Regions from separate parts of the Desulfitobacterium dichloroeliminans LMG P-21439 genome, predicted to be linked through region 1. Evidence: riboswitches for the same ligand, from Rfam matches in the RefSeq annotation. Region 1 holds a riboswitch; the other holds the start of a gene.
What was found. Region 1 has a riboswitch for cyclic di-AMP ahead of eam (glutamate 2,3-aminomutase). Riboswitches for the same ligand answer to the same signal wherever they lie in the genome.

Region 1 (12,290 bases):
TTTGCTCACGAATACCTTATCCTATAAACTATCATATCTTTTTTCAAAATACAAGATGTTTAACAGACAATTGAATAGTTTGTTACAATTCTCCTCTAGTATTAATATAATATGTCCGTTTCATATTACATTAAGTATAGTTTTCTCCTTTTAGAAGATAATAAATTTGTCTGCTTAGCAATTAAAAGGAGGGTGTCGTTATGTTTAAACACATCAAGGATATGGAATACACAGTGCATGTTGATCGCCCCGATCCCCGGTTTGCTAATCTATTGCTCGAGCAATTTGGGGGTCCCCATGGTGAACTAAAAGCTGCAATGCAGTATTTCTCCCAGGCTGTGGGGTGCAACAATCCTCAGATTCGGGACATGCTACATGATATTGCAGCAGAAGAGCTGAGCCATTTCGAGATGGTAGGGGAATGTATCGCTATGCTACTTGGTCCAACAGATAAAGTGTCTCGGGATTTTCCTGCTATACATATGGCGCTCTTATCTGGAGGCCCGCCTATTACGAATTGTATGGGAGCTCCCTGGACTTCGGCATATATCGAGACCTCCGGCGATCTTTATACGGATTTGGCTTCTAACTCGACAGCAGAGCTTCGTGCTAAGCTAATATATGAACGCTTATTGCAGCAAACCGATGATGCAGGAGTCAAAGATATGGTTCGTTTTCTTCTTAGTCGGGAAGAATCTCATAATTTCTCTTTCATGCAAGCAATTGAAACCCTTAAAGGCACCGGGACAGATGCGAATTTCCGCGATTCCGAGTTCTCGAAAAAGTATATGAATTTATCTACTGGGGTGGGAGATTCTCGCGGGCCTTGGAATCAAGGCAATGGGATTCAATATGAAGAGTGCCCCAATGAGAAATATGGAGGACCCGCTCAATATGGTAAAGATCGCGGCGCGGACAGCAAAGGAGAGGTTGGCCCTGGCTATAACGATAAAACCAGAAATAACCCTCAATACACACAACCCAAACCAATAACGCCAAATGTACCGGGGCAAGAAAATCAAATGCATTAACCTCAGAAGTATCTAAAACGAGAAAATATACAGTAACAATGGATCATTTGACTGGAGGAATGGCAAATGGCTTGGCGAGAATCACGGCTTATGCAGGTTATATGGACCGTTCTAAGGGTCTATGTAGGATGGGAATGGTTTAGTCATGGCCTCGATAAAGTGTTTGGTGCAAGTTCTGCGGTTTGGGTTGGACCGCAAGCCGGTACGGCAGTGACGGGTTTTCTGAATGCTGCCTTAGCCAAGACGGGCGGTCAGCATCCGGACGTTCAAGGCTGGTATGGCACGTTCATCGAAAATGTTGCTTTGCCAAATGCCACTATTTTTGGTTACATTGTGGCTTGGGGTGAATTGTTAGTTGGGATAGGGCTAATTCTTGGTTTGTTTACTTCCCTTGCCCTCCTAGCTGCTATATTGATGAACTTAAGCTATCTACTAGCTGGAGCAGTCAGTACTAATCCTGTTATGCTTTTTTGGGAAGGTTTGCTTCTTTGGGCCGGTGCCGCTGCTTACTATTGGGGTGTGGATCGAGTCTTCCTCCCTCGTTGGAAGAAGTGGCGATTGGCAAAGGGATAGTAAAGCTGTTCACGTACGCAACAACGTAACTGAAAAGATGCTCTCTAGAGGTATGGAATTCAACCTATCCTCTAGGGAGCATCTTTAATATTAATCATATTTTATGATTATGTTTATGATCATGGTCGAGTGAATGTTTATGATCATGGTCGTGTGAATGATCGTGAGCATGGTCATGTGAATGTCCATGAGCGTGGTCGCCTGAGTGATCATGCTCGTGCCCGTGCTCATGCTCGAGGCCTAAGAAGTGCGCTAATCGATGCTCTTTATCAGGAAGGGTATCCATCCACCCGTCATTAGCATCGGCTTTGCTATCAAGTGTCTTGATATACGGCTTGATATCTAAGAGGGGAGTGCCATTATAGACATCAATACCGGAGATTAGAATCTCATGCCCCTCGATATTTTTCAGTTCCACTACACTTAAGCCGATTGGATTCGGGCGGCGGGGTGTACGACTGGCAAAAACTCCGACTTCCAACTCTGGGGCAAAGGGAGGGTTGATTTTTAAGCTCTGTTCAGAGACTTTGTCCAGATAGAATAGTACTGTAATATAGCGAAAAGACGCAAGAGAATCTAGCCCATCGGTATGTTCGGGATTAAGACTAATCCAAAACTCTCCAGGCGCATCTCGATGAGGTTGATTAGGTATCGGAAGAGAAGGAAGATAAGGGGTGTGAATAGTACCAATAGCTTGGAATTCGATTTTCATATCCATCAACCTTTCTCAAGAACGATGCGATGATTGAGTAAATTCATATCCTTAATGACTGCACGAATGAACTTTTGCTTGCCATAGATGTCGACGATTTTTAGGCCTTCTTCATGGGGTTCTATAATATCCACCGCTTCCATAAACAAAACTTCCTCCGCACCTTCTTTTAAATAAGCATTCGCTTCACACATTGCCATTCCTCCTTTAAATTGCTATGAAAAGACCATGGAGATGCCGTTAAAACGGTAAGACCTCCATGGTCTTTATTAATCCATTTTTTATATAGTCTTTATTCTCCATACTATTTAAATTTCCTTCTCAGATTTACATGTTTCTCAGTGAAATCGGGAATTTTAATAGATGTATTTAACAAGCTAATAGGGAGGTGTAATTTTATGCCAATGATTCATTTTGACGGTCCCGAACTTTCCATGGATCAGAAGCGGAGTCTAATTCACGGTATATCTCAAGCGGCTTCTCAAGCAACGGGTTTGCCTATGGCGTCTTTCACTGTTGTTCTCGACGAACATAAGTATAGTAATTTTGGTATTGGTGGAGATGTTTTAGTGGAGAGTCCATACTGGGATAAGGTCAAAGAGATTAAAGATTAAGAAGTCATCAAATGAAAGCCGGTGGGTAGCTGCCGGCTTTTTTATTTTGGGCCGAAGATACTATTGAAAAAAGATGACTTTTGTTGGATGATTAGGGAAACAGAGTGAAAAAAGAGAAGGTGTGAATATGCAGAAGAAATTGGAGAGCATCCTGCTAAAAAGAGATTGGTCTGGGGGCCGTGAGATTCTAAGAGAGAAAGATAGCATTCGAGGCCTCATGAGCAGGATTTATGTGAAGGATGGCTTGATGTTTTGGCGGGCTATAGAGGCCTTGGGTGTAGCTGCTGCTTTGGTAGAAGAGCAGAATAAGGGTTACGCCGCAGAGCTTATCAGGCGCTACTTCTGGTCCTTGAATGATGAATCCGGCGGAACGGCCTGGAATGCTTCCGAGGCGATTGGCAGCATCATGGCTCATAACCCGAAAGAATGCGGACATTTTAATTGGCAGTTGGCAAATCTCAGCGATGACGAAAGCTTGCAAGTGGGTGTTCTCTGGGGACTATGTAATCTTGCGATTGTCTTTCCAAAAGCAGTGGATCCGGTTTTTGAGAAAGTCTGTCCTTTTCTATCTGTAGAGAATGCCGAATTAAGGGGCTTAGCGGTATGGACTTTTTCCTTAATGGAGAATTATGCGCAGGCAAAAGAAATGTGGGTGATTCCTGAAGATCTAAAGAAAAGACTGGAACAGGATCATTCGATGCTCGAGATTTATATCGATGGTGAATTACTACCATTTAAAGTTTCAGAGTTGTTAAAAAAGGAAGTCATTACTTTTTACACTAAAGAGTTCCAGCAAGGAGACTTCACCTGGAGCATTTGTGTTGCCAGCTCACAAAGAGGTCTCTGTTGGTTGAGCATTGGTAACCCGGGAACAGAAGAAAGTGAACTTAGAGCCTGGGCTAAAAAGCAAGCGCCAGGGGCACTCGTCCTGTGGGGAATGCATCCTAATTGCGAAGTGATAACGCAATTGACTGAGTACTTTGCAGGAAGTCGTCAAGAATTCACTATCCCTATCGACTCACGTGGGACACCCTTTCAACGAAAGGTTTGGGAGGAGCTACGAAGAATCCCTTATGGGGAAACACTGAGTTATGGAGAAGTTGCTCGAAATGTAGGAAATCCTAAAGGCCCACGAGCTGTAGGCATGGCGAATAATAGGAATCCTATCGGCATCATTACCCCTTGTCATCGGGTGGTCGGAAAAAGCGGAGATTTGGTCGGCTATGCCAGTGGTCTTGATCATAAAGAACGTCTTCTTAGCTTGGAGGCTTCCCATTGCCAAGAATAGCAAGATTGGAACAAATGGTGTAATTATTAAGAACGGAGGGCGTAACTTTGAATGGGAAGGTGATGTTTCAAGGCTTAGTCCATATTGGGATTAAGACAGTGGATATGGACCGATCTGTGACCTTTTATAAGGATGTCTTGGGATTTGATCTCATCGAGAGAATTAAACCAGGAAAGGTTGAGCTTATTTTCATGAAATTTGGGGAGAATGTTATTGAGCTCATTGAGATTGATGACCAACGTAAATTTGAAGATGGTGTGATCAATCACCTTGCCCTAAAGGTTGAGGATATCTTCCAGGCAGTTACTTGGCTGAAAGACCACCATGTAGAATGTATTAATGAAGAACCTCGTGAAATGGGGGAAGGGCGCTTTAACTTTTTCTTTCGAGGCCCCTCTGGAGAAAAACTCGAACTTTATCAAGGTTAACTAGTAGTGAACTAAGGAAAATGGAGGCAATATTAAGTTGAGTTACCGAGATGAGGGCAAAGGGAGTTATAATTGGCAAAATGGTGAGAAACGTTATTATACCTTAAACCAGCATTTTCGCGATTTTTTTGGTGATAAGGTCTTTAAGGTATCACTGGATGCGGGATTTACCTGCCCGAACCGTGATGGTCGAGTAGGGCAAGGGGGTTGCATCTACTGCAGTGCGCGGGGATCAGGGGATTTTGCCGGGCAAGTAGACCAATCTATTCATGATCAGTTTCGTGTAGTTAAAGAAGTTATGAGTCATAAATGGTCTCAAGCCAAATATCTGGCTTATTTTCAAGCATATACCAATACCTATGCCCCCGTCGAACGCCTGCGAGCAGTTTATGAGCAAGCTTTGCAGGAGGAGGGGGTAGTAGGTCTGTCCATCGCTACCCGCCCGGATTGTTTACCGGAAGAGGTTTTGGATTATTTAGCAGAGTTGAATGAGAGGACCTATCTATGGGTGGAGTTAGGCTTACAAAGCATTCATGACCGCACCATGGCATGGGTGGGTCGGGGGCACACTTATGAGGATTTCCTGTTGGGGCTAGAAAAATTGCGCCAAAGAAATATTCGAGTATGTGCCCATTTGATTTACGGGCTGCCGGGGGAAACCATAGAGGATATGTTCGACTCTGCTCAAGCTGTCACCAAGCTCGATCTGCAAGGGCTCAAACTTCATCTTCTCCATGTCCTGCGGGGAACACCAATGGCCAAATTATACGAAGACAATCCGTTTCCTATGCTTACTCAGGAAGAATATATTCAGCTGATTTGCAATACCCTAGAAATTCTTCCTGCCCAGATGGTGATACACCGTTTAACAGGAGACGCTCCGCGGCAGGATCTAATTGCCCCCCTCTGGAGTCTCAAGAAGTGGGAGATTCTCAACGGTATTGATCAGGAGTTAGAAAGACGTGGAACTTGGCAAGGGAAGAAGCTATAACAAAAACAAACGACTAACCTGCTGATCTCCTTATTGGAGGGCAGTTTAGCCGTTCAATAGCATCCTTTCATTAAAGGAATTCTGAGCATTGATTAATTAAGTTGGCAGTCTTTACGTAATTAGCTGTACTAATGATTAGGGTAATGAACAATTTTTCCTTCCCAAGTTCTTAATATAGCTTCATGCTCATTAAGGGAAACAAGGTATTGAGGTAGAATTGGAGTTTTACCACCCCCACCTGGAGCGTTTATAATATACGTCGGAATTGCCATACCGGAGGTGTAGCCACGTAAGTGATCCATAATCTTTAAACCGTCTTGAATACGGGGAATGAAGTGACTTGTCCCTTTGACATTTTTGGCATGGAAAATATAATAGGGTCGTACCCGTATCTTAAGAAGCTCTTGGTTAAGTCGTTTCATAATATCGGGTTGATCATTAATCCCTTTGAGGAGAACAGCTTGATTGCCTAAGATGACACCGGCCTTAATTAATCGGTCAGCAGCTTTCTTGGTTTCTTCGGTCACCTCTTTGGGATGATTGAACTGAGTATTGATATAAAGGGGTGGATATTTTTCAAGAATCTTACATAGGTTTTCGGTGATTCGCATGGGAAGAGTTACGGGGACCCGAGTACCGATGCGTTTGATCTCTACATGCGGAATTCCATGCAATTCTCCTAAAAGCCAATCCAGCATTTGATCGCTGAGGAGAAGGGAGTCGCCCCCCGTTATCAAGACATCGCGAATTTCTGGATTAGAGCGTACATAGTCTAAGGCTGCCTCCAGATTAGCGCGGGTTTCATGGAGATCCGTTTCTCCAATATTCCGACGGCGTTGACAGTGCCGGCAGTACATGGCACAAAGATTAGTAACATTGATAATTAATCGATCAGGATAACGGCGCGTGATACAGGGTGCAGGAGAAGTAAACTCTTCACCCATGGGATCTTCTTCCCCAGATGAATCACGGATTTCTTGAATAGAAGGAAGACTTTGCAAGCGGATGGGATCTTGAGGATCATCCTTATCGATCAGGCTCAGATAATAGGGAGAAACCGCCCAACGATAGGCTTTTCCGACTTCGCTAATCTCATGAATTTGTTTTATTGTCAGTGGCAATAGATTGCTTAGGGTTTCTGGATTTTGAATGCGGTTTTTGAGTTGCCACCGCCAATCCTGCCAATCATCAAGGTTAGCATCGAATTGCCCCAGAATAATATCTCGATTCTTATTGTATTCCTCGCTTAAAGCAAGACCACTAGGAATTGTTTCTTTGCATTTAAAGTAAGGCTGAGCCATTTGCTTTAATTCTAAGGCCCTTGCCTGTGAAGCTTCTCTAGGGTTAGGGGGTAGGAATTCCACTGCCATAATGTTTACCTCCTCTATTCGTACTCGAGAGCTAAGAAGTTTCTTTAGGCCAAATAAAAAAAGAACCGATACGGTCCCCAAAGCAAAGCATTATACATAAATAGGTGTGCTTTCACCCTTTCATGTGTCTCAGTGCTGACGAGGTTAGCTGACGGATTCGAGCTGAAACATGCTCTACGCTAAGAAGCGATTCACCCCAATATTGGTTCCCCCGTTTTCCCTCTGGGAAATTAAGCCTTATGAAGTTGCATAACTAACAACTTAATAGTAACATATGGGTTGGTGGCGGTCAATTACAGATTTGTGTTCATCTAAACTTTTTTGTATTACTGCGGCTGGAATTATAACTAACTGCGCTTAGTCAGGGCTCGAAGAAGATGGTTGATATGGAGTAAGATAATATGTGTTGAAAAAGCTATAGTAGGTAGTAGTCATTGTTACTAAAAGATATGGAATCAAGGAGAGGAATCATATGGATCATCAAGCACGTTATCAGGAAATTGCAATAGATATTGCTCACTCCATCGTTATGGGAGAATATCGAGAAGGTGAAAAGATTCATGGGCGTTCAACCTTAGCAGGGCGTTATAATGTATCTCCGGAGACGATTCGGCGATCTATTGCCATCCTTCAAACCATGGGTGTCGTGATGGTGAGTCAAGGAGTAGGGATTACAGTAGTCTCCAAAAGCATGGCAGAGAAATTCATGCGAGGATTTGACCAGAAAGCAGAAATTCAAGTTTACTTTGATGAGATGAAGAAATTAATGGAGCAGAGACGGGAGATCGATGTAAAAATCGATGCCTATTTAACGAAGATCGTCAATTATACGGATCGCCTAGCTAGCCGGTGGATGGATGTGGCCGAAATCGAGATCGTCCAAAGGTCAAGTGCTAAAGGGAAAACCTTAAGTGATTTGAAATTGCGAGAGAGAACCGGCTTGACTGTAGTTGCCGTAGTGAGAAGTGGGATTGAACAGTTCTCGCCGGGTGCAGAGTTTGTCTTAGCTGAGGGAGATATACTTTTAGTCGTAGGATCTGAGCAAGGCAAGGAAAAGCTCCAGAAAATCCTCAGTGAAGATACAGGAAGCGAAATCGCGTCTGTCGAATAGACTAATAATTCGAGATGAAGATGAGGGATGATGGATGGTCTTTCAAACCTGTGTTATTTTAGGTGCTGAATTGACACTTGTCCTAGTGACAGGTGAAATGAAACTCCTTATTCCTTTCTTAATAGGCAATACATTTTTTCTACTCTATAAAATAAATGTACAAAATAAAATGACTGCTCGCAAAGCTACGGAACGCAATGCTGAGCTAAGTTTTAAGATTGCCAATGAGACCCTGCCTTATTTGCGCAGAGGTCTAAATGTCCAAAATGCCGAATCGATAGCTAAGATCATTCAAGAGATCGGTCAAGTTGCCGCGGTTTCCATTACAGATTGTGAAAAGCAACTGGCATACTTAGGTGCCGGTTGTGACCAACATCATCCAGGAGATCGTATCCTTACCCGGGCGACCCTTGATGTGATCAAAACAGGCTCCTATAAAATCGTTAGAACACAGAAAGAATTAAATTGCCCTCGCCAAAATAGTTGTGACTGTCCTTTGGCGGCGGCTGTCATTGTTCCGTTGCATTGTCAGGGTAAGGTTGTGGGGACCATGAAGCTGTATGAAACGAAGGATGGGCACATCTCGCCGGACCTAATTCGCTTAGCCATAGGAATGGCGCAGTTGTTGGGGATTCAGATCGAGTTAGCTGAACTGGATCATCAGGCCAAGTTAGCGGCGGAAGCCCAGTTGAATGCCTTGCAAGCCCAAATCAATCCCCACTTCTTTTTTAATGTACTCAATACCATTATCGCTACTAGTCGTACCAGTCCCAATCGATCACGGCGATTGTTGATTCATCTGGCGGAGTTTTTTCGTAAGGCCCTCAAATCTCATGGAACCTTGATTACCTTGCGGGAGGAAATGAGTTTTGTTAAGACCTATTTGATCTTAGAAAAAGCACGCTTTGGCCGCAAGCTATATTTTCTGGGCGAGATTCCTGAGGAACTAATGGAGGCGATGGTTCCTCGTTTAAGCATTCAGCCTCTGGTAGAAAATGCAGTCAAACATGGAATCGGTGAGAAGATTGGCAATGGCATTGTTTCTGTGAAGGTTGAACGCAGAGAGCAGGAACTTTACATTGACATAGCTGATGATGGGGTGGGGATTCAACCGGACCGTTTACAAGATGTATTGAAACCTGGGGTAGGATCGGGCAATGGGGTCGGTATGGCCAATGTCCATGAACGTTTACTTGGTTATTACGGTGAAGAGTATGGCTTGCAGATTCGGAGCCAGCCACATGTGGGTACAACAGTGACCATGCACTTACCACTCTCTTTTTTAGATGAGGAAGATGAATCAGAAATGATCTAGAGCGTGGGGGCAATTGTGTATTCTTTTGGGGGGTTCAATATGTTTCCAGGGATAGATATTATAGGAATTCAACGTTTTACCTCAGCATGTGAGCGGACGCCCAAGCTACAAGAGCGTCTATTTACACATCGTGAAATTATGGAGTTGCAAGCTAAAAACATGACAAGCTGGGCGGCTCATTTTGCGGGTAAAGAGGCAATTTTGAAAGCCTTAGGGACGGGATTAAGAGGTTTATCCTGGCATGATATAGAAATTCTCAGCAACGATTTAGGAGAACCTGTGGTCTCCTTAACAGAGAGGGCTGAGCAATTCGTTCGGGCTCGGGGTGGGACCCAAATTCGGCTCAGTCTTTCCCATGAAAAAGAGTATGCAATAGGAATGGCCATACTCTACTAAAGAGAGATAAGCCATAATGAGGAAGAAGAGGAACTACGAATCTTGATTCAGGATGCGGGGGTAGAGATCATGCGGGTGGTCAGCGCCAAACAGATGCGAGAAATAGAAGATCGTGCTATCCGAGAATTTGGCATACCAAGCCTATTGCTCATGGAAAACGCAGCTTTGGCTGTGGTGCAGGAGGTACGTCACCTTCTTGGCCTTCGTCAAAAGCAATTGACGGAAGGGAAGGTTACTGTTTTTGTCGGCAAGGGCAATAATGGGGGAGATGGATTAGCCGTTGCTCGCCATCTCAGCATTTTAGGGATGGATGTCATCGTGTATTCCTTTGCTGGGGCTGAGGAGTTCAAAGGTGATGCAGCACTCAATTACCGTCTTTACCAGAACACGGGAGGCAAACTATTTACCATCGATGGAGAGAAACAGCTCCGACTTGTAAGGATCTCCCTAACCCAAGCGGATGTAATCATTGATGCTATTTATGGTACGGGTTTTCGGGGGGCCTTACCCAGTTTGATTGAAGGCTACGTGGAAGAAATTAATCGAGCTCAGGCCCCGATAATCGCTGTGGATATTCCTAGTGGTGTCGAAGCAGATACAGGGAAGGTATACCGCCAAGCAATCCTAGCCCAAGAGACATTGACCTTCGGCTTGCCTAAGCTTGGGCATTTTTTAGGAGCCGGTCCTGAGTATGCTGGTCGAGTGATTGTCGATCCTATCTCTATTCCGGAGAGGTTTTTAGAACATGAAACCCTAACCACATTTGTTTTAACGGAGGAAATCCGCAAACTTTTACCCGTGCGTCGATTCCAAGGTCATAAGGGAACCCATGGCCGAGGGATTTTGGTGGCTGGTTCGGAGGGTATGACTGGAGCAGCCTTATTGGCAGGTAAGGCTGCACTGCGCTCAGGGATAGGACTCTTACAGATGGTTGTTCCCCAAGGACTTGCCCACGGGATCGATCTAGCCTTAAAGGAGGCCACCGTTTGGGGGGCGGAAGGAGAAAAATCTCTCAACGACAATGCCTGGTCAGTGATTTGTGAACGGGCAGAAAACGCTCAGGCCTTAGCCATAGGCCCAGGGTTAGGTCAAGAGTCAGAATTTCTTCAGGTCATAGAGGAAGTTTTACGCAATCTGCCTCTTCCGGTAATTCTTGATGCTGATGCCCTGAATATAGTGGCGAAAGAACCGGGAATTTTGGGTTGGCGGCAGGGGAGAGGGCCCTTAATTTTGACTCCCCATCCGGGGGAGATGGCTCGTCTCTGCGGTTGCTCTACAGAAGAAGTTCAGGCAAATCGGCTTGAATTGTCCCTCGCCAAGGCTGTAGAATGGGAGAGCATCATCGTTCTAAAAGGAGCTGTCACGATTATTGCCGCCCCTGATGGACGGGCTTTCCTTAATCCTACGGGAAACCCTGGACTAGGAACGGGAGGTACGGGAGACGTACTCACCGGAAGCATCCTAGCCTGGTTAGCTCAAGGGGTGGAGCCCCTTACAGCAGCTTGCTTGGGAGTATATCTTCATGGGATGGCCGCTGATCTATTGGCAGGAGAATTTGGTTGGAGTGGTTTTACAGCAAGTGAGGTAGCGGACGAGCTACCTAAGGCACGGAGACGCTTAGAAAATAATCAATAAGGATGAGACATCATGGATATTAGACGACCAGTTTGGGCTGAGATTGATTTATCGGCGCTGCAAAGGAATTATGACCGAATTGCGACATTGACGAGCAGTGAAATGATGCCCATTGTCAAGGCTGATGCCTATGGACATGGGGCTTTACAAGTGGTGCAGGCGCTTTATGAAAAAGGTGCCCGGCGTTTTGGAGTTGCCCTATTAGAGGAAGCGATCGAGCTAAGAAAGGCTTTTCAGGATATTAAGCTTGTGTTAATTGGAACACTACCCATGGATTCCATAGAGATGATTGTTAAAGAAGGGATCATCTGTGGGGTGTATCGCTTGGAGCAAGCAGTGCTCTTATCGAAAGAAGCTAAGAAACAAGGCAAGCAGGCTGTCATTCATCTGAAGGTAGATACAGGAATGGGGCGAATAGGCTTTCGAGAAGAAAACTGGGAGGAGCTTTTCGACTGTTTGAAGCTACCGAATCTTTTTGTCGAAGGGATTTTTACCCATTTCGCCACAGCCGATCATGCTGATTTAGGGTTTGCACAGGAACAATTAAAGAAGTTTTTGGAGCTAACTGACAAGATAAAGACCAAAGGGGCCCATATACCGATTCGTCATGCCGCAAATAGCGGAGCATTGTTGCAATTGCCGGAAGCTCATTTGGATTTAGTACGGCCAGGAATTATCCTCTATGGACTTGCCCCCTCCCAATATATAGGTAAAGATATCGGACTTGAACCTGTACTTTCGTGGAGAGCAAGGATCAGCCATATTAAGACAGTTCCTCAGGGAGAAACTATAAGTTATGGTAGGACCTTCCGAACGGCTTATCCTA
Region 2 (12,290 bases), 630 kb from region 1:
GCTCCCTTTTTCTCTGCTCTTTCCCTGCATAGATAACCACAGGCCATCCGCTTCCTCAAAGAGAATGGGAACGTCTTTACTCCCGCTTAATTCATTTTTCTTAAAGGAGTCCACTAGTGCCTTTTCTGCTTCAATTTGTTTCTCTCCCACAGCTTGCACGATGTTCCATACTCCTTGGTGGCTGATGGTTTGATTCGTTAAGGTTGAAACCGCTTGTGCTACTTCTCGGTAGGACATTGCACAACTGTATTCTAAAATCTTCTCTACGAGATTAGGAGACATAAAGCCCATTGTTTCCAATCTCAGAGCTTCATGCAAAAGATAAACATACTCTTGACTACCATCGTCTTTGGCTTTCCTATATATTGCTCGATCGACTGATACTTCTCCCATCAGGGTCTTCATTGAGGTTGACTTTTTGCCTCTATGTCTTAGAACTGCTTTATCCCTGCTCTCTGCAAGCTCTGTATCCATTTCTTCCAGAAACTTTTGGAGGAGCAGTTTCGCAACTTCACAACCTATTTTGTAAAAATCTCTCTCAATATCCTTGAATGTTATCTTTTCTTTGGTTAAACTATTCATGTCACGCACCCCTGTATTTTGTGGCTTTAGCAACTACCAAACTACAGGAAATTCGTGATTTTGGGAAGAGTTTTTTAGCTCTTCCTAAATTTTTTGCTCTTTTGCCCACGATAATTTTACTCTAACTTTTTCAAAATTAACTACCCTTACTTGTTAAGAGAATTACTGTGGTAATAATAAAGGCAAAGCCAAGGATATCGGCTCCAACAAAAGGTGTATTCAACCAAAAGGCGGAGAACAAAGTAGCTGCCACTGGTTCTACACAGGCGATCATACTGGCCTTGACAGGCCCAATATCACTAACTCCTTGTAAATACAAGGTAAAGGACACTACTGTTCCAATCACAATGATAGCCAGCATTCCCAGAAACACTTGCCAATCCAGGGAAACAGGAATTCGCCAAGGCCGAACCAATACAAGCAAAATCAACCCGCCCATTAACATACCGCAGCTAGTCACTACAATGCTCCCCCACCTGCTGATAATCCTTCCCGGAATTATCGTATAGAGCATCAACCCTAGGGCGGACATTAGTCCCCAAAAAAGACCTTGGGAAGAAATGACCAGGTTACTGAGACTTCCATGCGTAGTCAAGAGAAAGGTGCCGGTAACGGCTAGGACAATAGCTATACCTTCTATCTTCGTCGGCAACCGCCGATCGATTCCGCACACGAAAACCATAATCAACAAAGGCCCTAGATACTGTAGCACCGTCGCTGTTCCCGCATTGGTATATGATATGGCCAACAAATAGGTATACTGGCAAAAAATAAGTCCAAATATACTAAAGCCAATGAGCGTCCAGCGGTCCTTTTTATTACTGAATAACCCCACCATTTTCTCTTTGTATTTAAATAAAACAAAACAAAATATGATCAACCCCGCCGTAAACATCCGTACGGCTGTAACCCAATGAGGATTGATTCCCTTCACAGAAAAAAGGTATTGCCCGCAGGCACCGGAAAATCCCCAACTAATTCCGCCTATCAGTGTAAACAGTACACCTCTAATAGCTTTTCTCGTGATATCCTGGGTCTTTTCTCTATTTTTATCAACACCAATCTCACTCATAATTCTACCTCAAGCACTCACTTCCCTAATAGCATTTGCCGTTGCCTCAATTTGGGATTTTTTAAAAATCCTTCTATATAAGAAGCTATAACAATTATGTGAATTCCTCAGATCTTATACTTTCCCGTCTGACGATTTTGGTCATCTCTTTCTGATGTTTCTCACAATAGACTTTCCAGGCAAATTTATCTGGACGATTAAGACAATATCTTGCCATTCGCGTATTCACAGCTTTTTGGCAGAGGCAACAACGAATATCACCATGCTTTGGTCTCTCCTGCATTCTCATCTTGCGAAGGCGAGCAGCATATTCATTGCGAATCCCTTGATCTTTTACATTGATGCTCTCAATAGCTTCTAGGACTCCAAGAACCTCTTCATCACTAAGCACCACAGGTTGAGTCTGAGCCAGCTTCATAATGGAAGCAAGAAGATCTATATCATAAAACACCGAGCTCAAGAAGACTTTCAGGTTACTGCGGCAGTTAAACGTCACATAAGAAAACACAGGGATGTCCTCATCAAGACCTGCTTGCTCTCGTAATACTTCAATGCGGGCTTGGTTCTCTATGACAGGATTAGGAAAGGTTTTTACCCTCCAGGTAATCATCTGATACCACTTCAGATCGTTTTCTTCCCCGACAATTAGTCCTGACAAATTATAGGCCTCTATAACAAAAAGCCCATAGGGAGAGACCAAGAGATGATCAATCTGCACATATCCCCCCTTGGTATTCAATAGCACACTGCTTATAAGTTTAAACCTTTGAGGTAAATGGGAGAGTTCTACTTCCAGTTTATATTCACCAATTTCATCTTTTCTCTGCCTTTTACTTCGCAGGGACTCTCTATTTCTTATAGAATTCTTAGAATAGTAATTACTTTTATATTTCCTGCACTTCAGAGATTTTTCATGAATCTCTGACTTAGGTGCATTAATTTTCTTTTCTTCTTTTCTCTTTCTGAATAACAAGGAATCCCCTCACTTTCCCCATCGGTCCTCGTCCAAGAGTATATACGATGCCACTATTTTACCATATATGAAAAGGTAATAACTAATCTGTAGATGTCTATCCAATAAAGTAATGGAATTTCCACGTATTACATATACATGAAATGAAGGAACTTTAGGTCTTGATGTCGAATCAAATTGAGTCGAATCAAAATATAATAATATGTGAATCATAGAATAAAGCTGAACCTAGATAAACCTAGGACGGGGGACTATTTCTTGGGGTGAATCGCGTAGCGCACGCGTAGGGCTCACACTTTTGCCCGAATCCGTCAACTAACCTCGTAAGCTAAGAAAGGTGTCAAAGCATGCATTTTCGGGAGAAACTGTCTCAATTTAGAATCGCTTCAACTGACCAAGTCCAGAAATTTGCGAAGACTATTCCTTGGAAATCTCCAAAAGTGATTGGTTCTTTATCTGCTGTCCTGATTTTAGCAGGTGGCTTAAGTTTTTATTCTTTAACAACTACCTCTGTAGCTGCTGTGATGATTAACGGTCAGCAAATGGGGTATGTAGAGAATGTTAAGAGTGGTCAGCTTCTTGTGGATAACTTTCTTCAAGAAAAAGGCGAGCCATACGGTGTCCTTGCCAAAACACGGGACCAAATCGCTTATGAAAATGTTCGAATCAAGAATTCCGCCTATGAGGCCTTGATAATCAACGAGGAGACATTAGCTGAATCCTTAAATTATTATCTAGAAGGCTATAAAATTGTTGCCGGCGGCACACCTATAGCTTATTTGCCTAGCCAAGATGATGCTGAAAAGCTCCTTAAAGAATACGAAGAGTATTATGCTAAAGCAAGCGATGAGAACCAAGTCACATCCGTCAGCTTTGCTGAAGAAGTGAGTATTGAAAAAGTCTCTATCAAGCCTGACCAGATGAACCAAGTAGATCAAGCCTATGAAAAACTCATCGATGGCAAGGTCACCTCAAAGGAATATAAAGTAGAGAAAAACGACTCCTGGTGGTTAATTGCTCGTAAAAACAACATGTTAACCGAGGAAGTTCTGGCTGGAAATCCTGGAACCACTGAAGATTCAGTGATTAAACCAGGTGAAGTGATTAATCTCGTAACGGTTGAACCGTATCTGACCGTATTAAGTCAAGGTACATATTCCGGGGAAGAGATAATTCCCTATGATGTTGTTACAAAGACTGATTACAAGCTCAATCCTGGACAAACGAAGGTTATCACCAAAGGAAACAACGGTTCAAAGTTTGTCACCTATTCTTATGAACAAAGAAATGGTGTAGAAGTAGCCAAGAAAGTCTTGGATGAGAAAATCGTTGAAAAACCTGTGGATGAAGTTGTTGCTAAAGGACCACGTAAACAAACGACCAATATCGCCATGGCGACTTCTCGTGGTAGCGCTGATGGTTCTTCCATAGTCGATCGTGCTCTCAGCCTTCAAGGAACCAGCTATGTATTCGGAGGAACTTCCACAAGTGGCTTTGATTGTTCCGGTTTTACGAAGTATATCTATTCCGGTGCCGGGATATCCCTCCCACGTACCTCCTACGATCAGTTTAGTTCTGGTTCTCAGGTAAGTAGCGATAATTTGCAATCAGGGGATTTAGTATTTTTCAGCACCTATGCTTCCGGAGCCTCTCATGTGGGGATTTACATCGGTAACGGCAAATTTGTTCACGCAGCCAATCCTGGTAGTGGGGTAAAAGTATCCGGTGTAAGCGATAGCTACTACGGTCCTCGCTACCTTGGGGCACGTCGATACTAAGATGCAACTATAATCCTATCGTGTTATATCATCGAAAAGAACCCCATCATGGGGTTCTTTTTTATGTGCATTCAGCTTCCCAAATAATCCTCATTTATTGATACTTAACTCAATAAACCAAATGATAAAAAACACCCTCCTTACAAAGCACGTAAAGAAGGTGTTCGGACTTTTAAGCTCTCTTCGTCGAGCTAAAGAACGCACCTACAAACATAATAAATGCAAATAACCCAAGGTAATAAAGAACAGTTACAAAACCATGTGCGTAAAACGCAGCAATCACCATAAAGATGCAGGCACAGATAGCCAAGACCGGCATCACAAATCTCTTAAAGGAACTTAGGGTCTTCTCTTTAACCATCATCATAATAAAAATTGGGATATACATCGCATACAGGGTAACAATAGGAAGCTCTGAACTATCAAAGCTAAAGGGGCCGAACCAGGGCACGGGTACCAAATTAGCACCGAAGAAATATAGTAACCAAGCCCCACTAAATAACAAACCTAAGATAGCAGAATTGCTAGGCATATTTGTGTTTGCATCAATGTTTTTATAAACATTAGGTTGAGGTCCTAGCCCTCTGGCAGCTAATGAATAGAAACCTCGAGTACAGCCAATCATTAGACCATTGAGGGTCCCTAAGCAAGAAATGACAACAAAGACAAAGAGTACACTTCCGCCAAGACTAGAGAACACCGTGGCGAAAGCAATTTTAGCACCGGTCTCCCCCCCTTGCATGATGACGCTGTTTTCCACGGCGCCTGCAAGACCAGTGTAATATAAAATATAGATGAGTGCTACAAAGAGGGTTCCAAAGGTTAGGGCCCGCGGAAGATTCTTTTTTGCATCTTTTAATTCCGCATTAATACTCGTGGCAATAATCCATCCTTCATAGGCAAAGGCTGTAGCCACCACGGCTGTAAACATAGGATTGGCTGTGGTCACATCGGCAATGACTCCACTAGTGAAGTTCTTGATTAAAACGCCATTGCTTAAGCCAGCAATTGTCCCTAAAACAGCCATAAGAATCAAGGGTATGAGCTTAATGATCGTGGTAGTAACTTGAAACTTCCCAGCTAATTTCGGTGATAATGCATTTAAAGCATAGCTTCCGATCAAATAAAAACCGGCTAGGGCCATCGCCTCTGCACCTACAATATCCCAACCTAAGAGTACACAGGTATAGCGAGCCGAAACCCAAGCCAAAACAGAAGTTATAGCCGGATAATAGATTGTGGTCATAAACCAACCAACGTAAAAAGCATATTTGCTACCCATGGCTGCTTCAGCGTAGTCCACGACTCCATTTACTTTCTCATAACGCGTGGCCATTGTAGCAAAAACATAGGCGCAAATAATCATAATAATGCCGCCAATAATCCAAGCCAATATACCTAACGGCAGATTGCCTCCGGTAGCCACCAAGATCTTCTCCGCTTTGAAAAACACCCCGCTGCCGATAACGATTCCGATAACCATAGCAATAGCCATAAATAAACCGTACTTTTTCTGTAGCTCATTTTCCATACGCAGCTCTCCCCTACTTTTATAATTTTTAGACAAGATCACTTAGTCACATGCACAACTTTAGCAAATAAAGAGGGATTATTCAATAACTTCATCGTCTTACCTACAACATATTTTTCTTCTCATTTCCTGGTATCATCACGAAAGAAAACTTCCTTAATCTCCGCTCGCCATCGCCTTTATTATTTTCAAAACTGCTAAGGGTATTCTTTACTATATGAACCAATTGATCGCACTCCTCATCGCTTAGATAAACAGAGTAATCTCGAAAGGATACTCGATCCTTTTCAAAATTGTGCTCCTTATATTTTGTACCAGCCGAGCCATTTAAATAGTTCTCAAAATCACTGAGCAAGACCATGTTGAAGGAATAAAAATCTCCAAAAAGCTCTTCTGTATTGGCATCCTTAACACGTTCATCGTTATAGAAAGGATTGCTTTTCAGACGATACACCCTCTCCACTGTTCCCCTGATTTTATATTCCGCACAAATTTCGATGATATCAGCCTCAACCAATTTGTTTATATGACGATATAGACTAGCAGGCGGAACGTCGGGAAGCTCTTCGGCAATCCTTTTCACCGTTTCCGTATCATGGCGTAAAAACAGTTGAAAAATTTTCATCCGAACTGGATTCAACAAACTACTCATCTCTTTACTATCCATCAGATACCCCTCGTTTCTTTTGATTTTACAGCATCAAATTTAGCAATTAGCAATATTGATAATGTTCTCGAATATAATATTACTATCACATATGATAATATACAAGTGTAATAAAGTATAATAGCACTTACTTTAGATGTTAGTAAGTGTGCTTTTAGAACTTCGGAAACCTAAAATGTCCCGTAATAGGACTTTGCCAGCTGAGCAATCGATCCTCTTCGGAGGCCACCGGACCACCATTATGTAGCAAATAGGGAACCCCATCCGGCCGGCGCCGGTCGGAAATTATGGCAATATGCTCATAGGGATCGCCAAAAGTGACTATATCCCCTGGCTGCCATTCTGTTAGATTATCTACATCCCCTGGGATAACTTTTGTGGTTAACGCTTGACCATAGCGTTGAAAATAAACAAATAGATTCTGAACTCTGCGGAAATCAATATTCGGTTCTCGCACTCCATCTACTCGAGGGTACAACGATATATTCTGCTGAATGTCTTCATCCACATTTTCTTTGAGGTCATATCCAGCATCCTTAAATGCTCTCCAGATTACATCTGTACATACACCCTCATTCCGAGGCGGATAACCCCCTGCATAATAATTGTCTCGGTAGCGTGGCCTCCGCGAAACTTCGTCTTTGGCGCCTTTCACGATGTCCTTGAGATCATTGATACCGTCGAGATCTATGTCGACAGGGCATTCGATCGTGGGTACCTGAATGTAAAGCTGCGGTTCGAGGTACTTTATTTCATTGGAACTGTCCCTGCTACAACCTGAACTGATAAGTATTGTGAAAATACTTAAGGTAGCCCCCAAGACTAAAGATTTCCTGTACTTTATAAGGCACATAAACTGCTTCCCCCTATGGACAAAAACATGCATTTATTCATATTCAAAGGAAGTTAAAGCTATGATAATGCTGTGGATATTAATTCATTCTTTAGGTAGGTTACATACATTTGTATAAGTATAAAGGGAGTGTCGCAAAACTACTTTTTAGAGTAGTTAGCGATGCTCCCTTTTCCTTCTTGGATAAGACTTTAATTGCAAATATTATATTCTTTCAAATTTTGTTAGGTCCGAACTAAATTTGAGCACACAAAAATAAGCCTATGGTTTTCAAAGATTTTTTAGGCTGTTTTTAATGGATGAAGGGGCTTACCTATCCTTTCATTTTGTATTTTGGCATGAAGCTTATTCACGTTATAGCCCAAGCACAGCAGCATAAATTCTGTCTTTACGTTACTTTTTCCTCGCGTCAAAAATCGGTTGAAGTTGTAGTCGTTTTTTAAAACGCCAAATGCTCCTTCAACCTGAATTGAACGGTTAACTCTAAGCAAGATTCCTTCTTCCGTTGTGATGTTTTCATAAGATACCTGACGTTTTTCTATAAACTTTTTAGATACCTGCATCTTCCGATTGCCCTTCGCCTTGGTACAGCGGCTTTTATGCGGGCAATCACTGCACTCTTCACATTCATAGACGGTTATTTCTGAACGATAGCCAGTTGCTGAGGTTCGGTAGGTAATTCCCACAGGCTTTAGCTGTTTACCATTGTGGCAGGTATATTCATCCGTCTCCGCATTATAAAACATATTTTCTCGTTTACCGATGTTCTTTTTGAAACTCCGCTTTTTCCATTGTTCATGGGTTTGAGGTTTTATGTAGTAGGTCTGCTTTTGTTTTTCGAGATAAAGATAATTTTCTTCGCTCTCATATCCGGAGTCTGCAATCACATTTTCATAACGCATCTTTAGTCGAGACTCCATTTCCTTTAAGAAAGGAATCAGGGTGGCTATGTCATTTCGGTCTTGGAAAACTCCAACTCCAGTGACGTACTCACTTTCTACACCGATCTGTACATTGTAAGCAGGCTTTAACTGAGCGTTGCGCATATGATCATCTTTCATATGCATGAAGGTCGCATCGGGGTCAGTCTTGGAGTAGCTATTTCTTCCCTCAAACAACTGGTTATGAGCATTGTATTGTCCCTGGCGGGCAGAGAATGCCTGCAATGCTTCTGTAAACTTTTGCAGCTTTGATTTCCGTTTACCAATCCCGTGAACAAACTCAAGCTGCTCCTGCTGACGTTTCTCTTTTAAGTACGCTAACGCGACGTTTAGGTCCGCGAGCAAGCTCTCTTTAGAGACTTTGAAGTCAGCCTCATAGGTAGCGTTCATCTCCTCTATGCATGACTGAATCTTTTCGAACATCTTCGCTTCGTTTTTGTTAACGGCCTTTTTCCAGACAAACGTGTAGCGATTAGCATTGGCTTCAATCTTTGTTCCATCGACAAAGAGGTTCTTAAATTCTATCTCATTGATGCTATGTAGATAGTGAACCATTTGATAAAAAAGATTGTCGATACATCCTTGGAGATAGTCTTTTCGGAAACGGGCTATGGTGCTGTGATCGGGAGTTTTATTGCCTTCCAGTAACCACATAAAGTTAATATCCCTTTTGCAGGCGGATTCAATCTTTCGGCTAGAATAGATATTGTTTAGGTAGGCATACGTCAATACCTTGAATAGAATTTTAGGCTCAACTGCAGGTTTTCTTCCAGTGGAAGAGTAGGCCTTGTAAAGTGCGTCGTAATTTAATCCCTCCAAAATGTGGCTTAGCAGTCGAACGGAGTCATCCTCAGGTATTAACACTTCAAGATTAAGTGGCAAAACTAGTTGATAGATGCCACCTAATTGAGTATAATTCTTATTGTATGATTTGGTTTTTTGCATAACTCAATTATACAATAACTGTGGATCTTTCGGGATCCACAGTTTTATTTTTACACGAAAAAAGGGCTGTTGCTCGACGAACTCTTCTGTTCGTTTTGCAACAGCCCCAAATCGTTAGCTCAAACTCTGACTAATCTTTACGTTCCCAATCCGATCTTTTCGGCAAAAAGGGGTCATGTTCAGCCCTAGACTTCATCAGAATATTTAACCATTCATCTTGAGTAAACAGTCTACCTAGCTGAGATATCTTATTTTTCAATGTATCATATTTTTCCGGATAGTCTTCTTCTATAATATCCATCACCAATTTAGGCTGCTCAGGTTCTACCTGTGATATATTCTTTTTTCTTGGGAGTTTCCTTAGCTTTATGAATCGACTCATAAAAACCTCAAGTTTTCGCTTTATTTTATTGTGATTTTATCTCTGTCCATATTCTATCATAGATTGGTAAAACTTCGGAGAGATCTTCAAAAACTTCTGAGTTTTCCAATTGACCATCCGCAGGGTAATATGCAGGATCAGAAGTCAGCTCAGCAGGTAGCATTTCTATAACTTCCTTATGCGGAGTAGAATACCCGATATAATCAGCGTTTTTAAAGGCTACGTCCGTGCTACACATAAAATCAATGAACTTCTGGGCCATGGCCTTGTTTTGGCTGGTCTTAGGAATAACCATTGCATCATACCAAATATTGCTACCTTCTTTAGGAATGACATACTCCAAATCTGGATTTTCGCCTTTCATAAAGACAGCATCCCCTGACCAGACCACAGCCATGGCTGCTTCGTTGCCAATCATCTTATCCTTCACTTCGTCCCCGACATAGGCCATTAGCAAAGGCTTCTGCTGAATCAGCAATTCTTTGGCTTCTGCCAGCTCTTTTTCATCTCTGCTGTTCAGAGAGTAACCCAGCTTTTTCAAAGCTACAGCTATGGAATCTCGTTGGCTGTCCAGCATGAGGATCTGCTTGGTGTATTTTTCATCCCATAAGACATCCCAGCTATCCACCGCTTCCTTCACCATAGTCTTGTTGTAAATTATACCCACGGTGCCCCACATATAAGGAACCGAGTATTGATTCTTAGCATCAAAAGCTAGATTCTTAAAACGATCATCGATTTTGGCGTAATTAGGAATAGCGTTCATATCAATAGTATGCAGCATATCTTCCGTGATCATTTTCGAGATCATATAATCCGAAGGAATTGCCACGTCATATTTTGCAGTCCCTGCTTTAATCTTGACATACATTTCTTCATTCGTCGCGAACTGTTCGTAGATGACATCCACATTATTTGCTTTCTCAAAATCCTCAAGAACCGATTCATCGATGTAATCTCCCCAGTTATAGACATAGAGCTTTTCCTGACCGGATCCACCACAGCCGGCGAGACCTAAGACCATTCCTGCCAGGAGCACAACCACTCCCATTTGCTTAAAGATATTTTTTTTCAATACTTCTCCCTCGTTTCATTTTGTTTATCTTTGGCCATACGGTAATTCACAAAGACTAAGATTATCATGATAAATATAAACATTAATGTTAGCAGTGCATTGATTTTGGGGTTGATTCCTCTTCTAGCCATGGAATAGATGGTGATAGCCAAATTAGATACCCCAGAACCCGTGGTGAAAAAGCTTACCACAAAGTCGTCGATAGACATGGTAAAGGCCAGCAGAAAACCCGTAATGATCCCCGGTGAAATCTGCGGTAGAATGACTTTCTTATAAGCTTCAAAGGGGGTAGCCCCTAAATCCAAGGCTGCATCATAGGTGTCGTTATTGAGCTGACGTAGCTTTGGTAGTACAGAAAAAATCACAAAGGGTAAGTTAAAGGTTATATGGGCCAAGAGCATGGTTATAAAACCCAAATTAAGCTTAACAAAAATAAAGAGAAGCATCAAGGATATCCCCATAACAATATCCGGGCTAAGCATGGGCAAATACGTTACATTTAATGTCATCGCCTTGGGAAACCCGTGCATATTATTAATCCCTATGGCCGCAAGGGTGCCGAGGACTGTAGCGATCAGGGAAGCAAGAATTGCCACAACTATGGTGTAGTACAGAGCTGATGCAATCTGACCATCCTGAAACAGCTCAATATACCATTTGAAGGTAAACCCATCCCAGTTTCCCCGAGACTTGGAATCATTAAAGGAAAAAATCATCAGGATGAGGATCGGTGCATAAAGGAAAAAGAAAATCAGGAAGGTATAGCTTTTCATCAAGAAGGACTTCACCAGAGTCCACCTCCTTCTTGATCCTTATCAGTCTTGGCCATGATTCCCATAGTCAACAACAAGAAGATCATCAAAATCAGGGCTAGCGATGAGCCGAAGCCCCAATCGCCTGTTGTCAGAAACTGCTGCTCGATCAAGTTTCCGATGAGCATATACTGTCCCCCGCCTAACAATCTGGAGATGACAAAGGTCGTAACTGCTGGCATAAAGACCATAATAATCCCTGATGCCACACCGGAGAGACTTAGGGGAAAAATAACCTTAAAGAAGGTCCTGGTGGGAGTCGCCCCCAGATCCTCGGCTGCCTCGATCAGAGACCGATCGATTTTCCGTAAGACGGAATAGATGGGTAAAACCATAAAGGGCAAAAAGTTATAGACCATGCCCAGAACCACGGCCTTATCTGTATAGAGAATATTCAAAGCAGGCAAACTCAAGGCTGCCAAAATCTGATTGATAATCCCGTTGTTTTCTAACAACGTCATCCAAGCATAGGTTCTGGCTAAGAAATTCATCCACATAGGCAACACAAAAAGAACAATTAAAAAGTCTCTCATTTTAAGCTCTTTAGAAGCTAAAATCATAGCCAACGGATAGCCTAGCAACAAACAAAGTAGGGTACTGATAAAAGCTAGCCCTACGGATCTCATAATAACTTTAAGATAAATTGGTTCAAAGACCCGTTCTATATGCTCAGTGGTAA

Region 2: it holds a riboswitch for cyclic di-AMP, as region 1 does, so the genes downstream of both, DESDI_RS08145 (NlpC/P60 family protein) here and eam (glutamate 2,3-aminomutase) in region 1, are expected to answer to the same signal.

Annotation. Positions count from the first base shown of each region.
Region 1 covers NC_019903.1:1,099,057-1,111,346, forward strand. Annotated here, with positions in the region: gene DESDI_RS05065 (manganese catalase family protein) at 201-1,031, shown strand; gene DESDI_RS05070 (DoxX family protein) at 1,098-1,604, shown strand; gene tsaA (tRNA (N6-threonylcarbamoyladenosine(37)-N6)-methyltransferase TrmO) at 1,699-2,316, opposite strand; gene DESDI_RS05080 (CooT family nickel-binding protein) at 2,322-2,510, opposite strand; gene DESDI_RS05085 (tautomerase family protein) at 2,715-2,930, shown strand; gene DESDI_RS05090 (DVU0298 family protein) at 3,058-4,218, shown strand; gene DESDI_RS05095 (VOC family protein) at 4,266-4,646, shown strand; gene mnmL (tRNA modification radical SAM protein MnmL/YtqA) at 4,684-5,637, shown strand; gene eam (glutamate 2,3-aminomutase) at 5,766-7,007, opposite strand; cyclic di-AMP (ydaO/yuaA leader) riboswitch at 7,127-7,254, opposite strand; gene DESDI_RS05110 (GntR family transcriptional regulator) at 7,480-8,118, shown strand; gene DESDI_RS05115 (histidine kinase) at 8,153-9,433, shown strand; gene acpS (holo-ACP synthase) at 9,473-9,829, shown strand; gene DESDI_RS05125 (bifunctional ADP-dependent NAD(P)H-hydrate dehydratase/NAD(P)H-hydrate epimerase) at 9,899-11,464, shown strand; gene alr (alanine racemase) at 11,477-12,290, shown strand, end outside.
Region 2 covers NC_019903.1:1,725,920-1,738,209, reverse strand. Annotated here, with positions in the region: gene DESDI_RS08160 (ISLre2 family transposase) at 1-582, opposite strand, end outside; gene DESDI_RS08155 (DMT family transporter) at 719-1,654, opposite strand; gene DESDI_RS08150 (nuclease-related domain-containing protein) at 1,749-2,627, opposite strand; cyclic di-AMP (ydaO/yuaA leader) riboswitch at 2,838-2,972, shown strand; gene DESDI_RS08145 (NlpC/P60 family protein) at 2,975-4,405, shown strand; gene DESDI_RS08140 (APC family permease) at 4,578-5,936, opposite strand; gene DESDI_RS08135 (helix-turn-helix domain-containing protein) at 6,040-6,603, opposite strand; gene DESDI_RS08130 (DUF1287 domain-containing protein) at 6,758-7,456, opposite strand; gene DESDI_RS08125 (IS1182 family transposase) at 7,738-9,342, opposite strand; gene DESDI_RS08120 (hypothetical protein) at 9,473-9,643, opposite strand; gene DESDI_RS08115 (ABC transporter substrate-binding protein) at 9,750-10,799, opposite strand; gene DESDI_RS08110 (ABC transporter permease) at 10,796-11,587, opposite strand; gene DESDI_RS08105 (ABC transporter permease) at 11,584-12,290, opposite strand, start outside.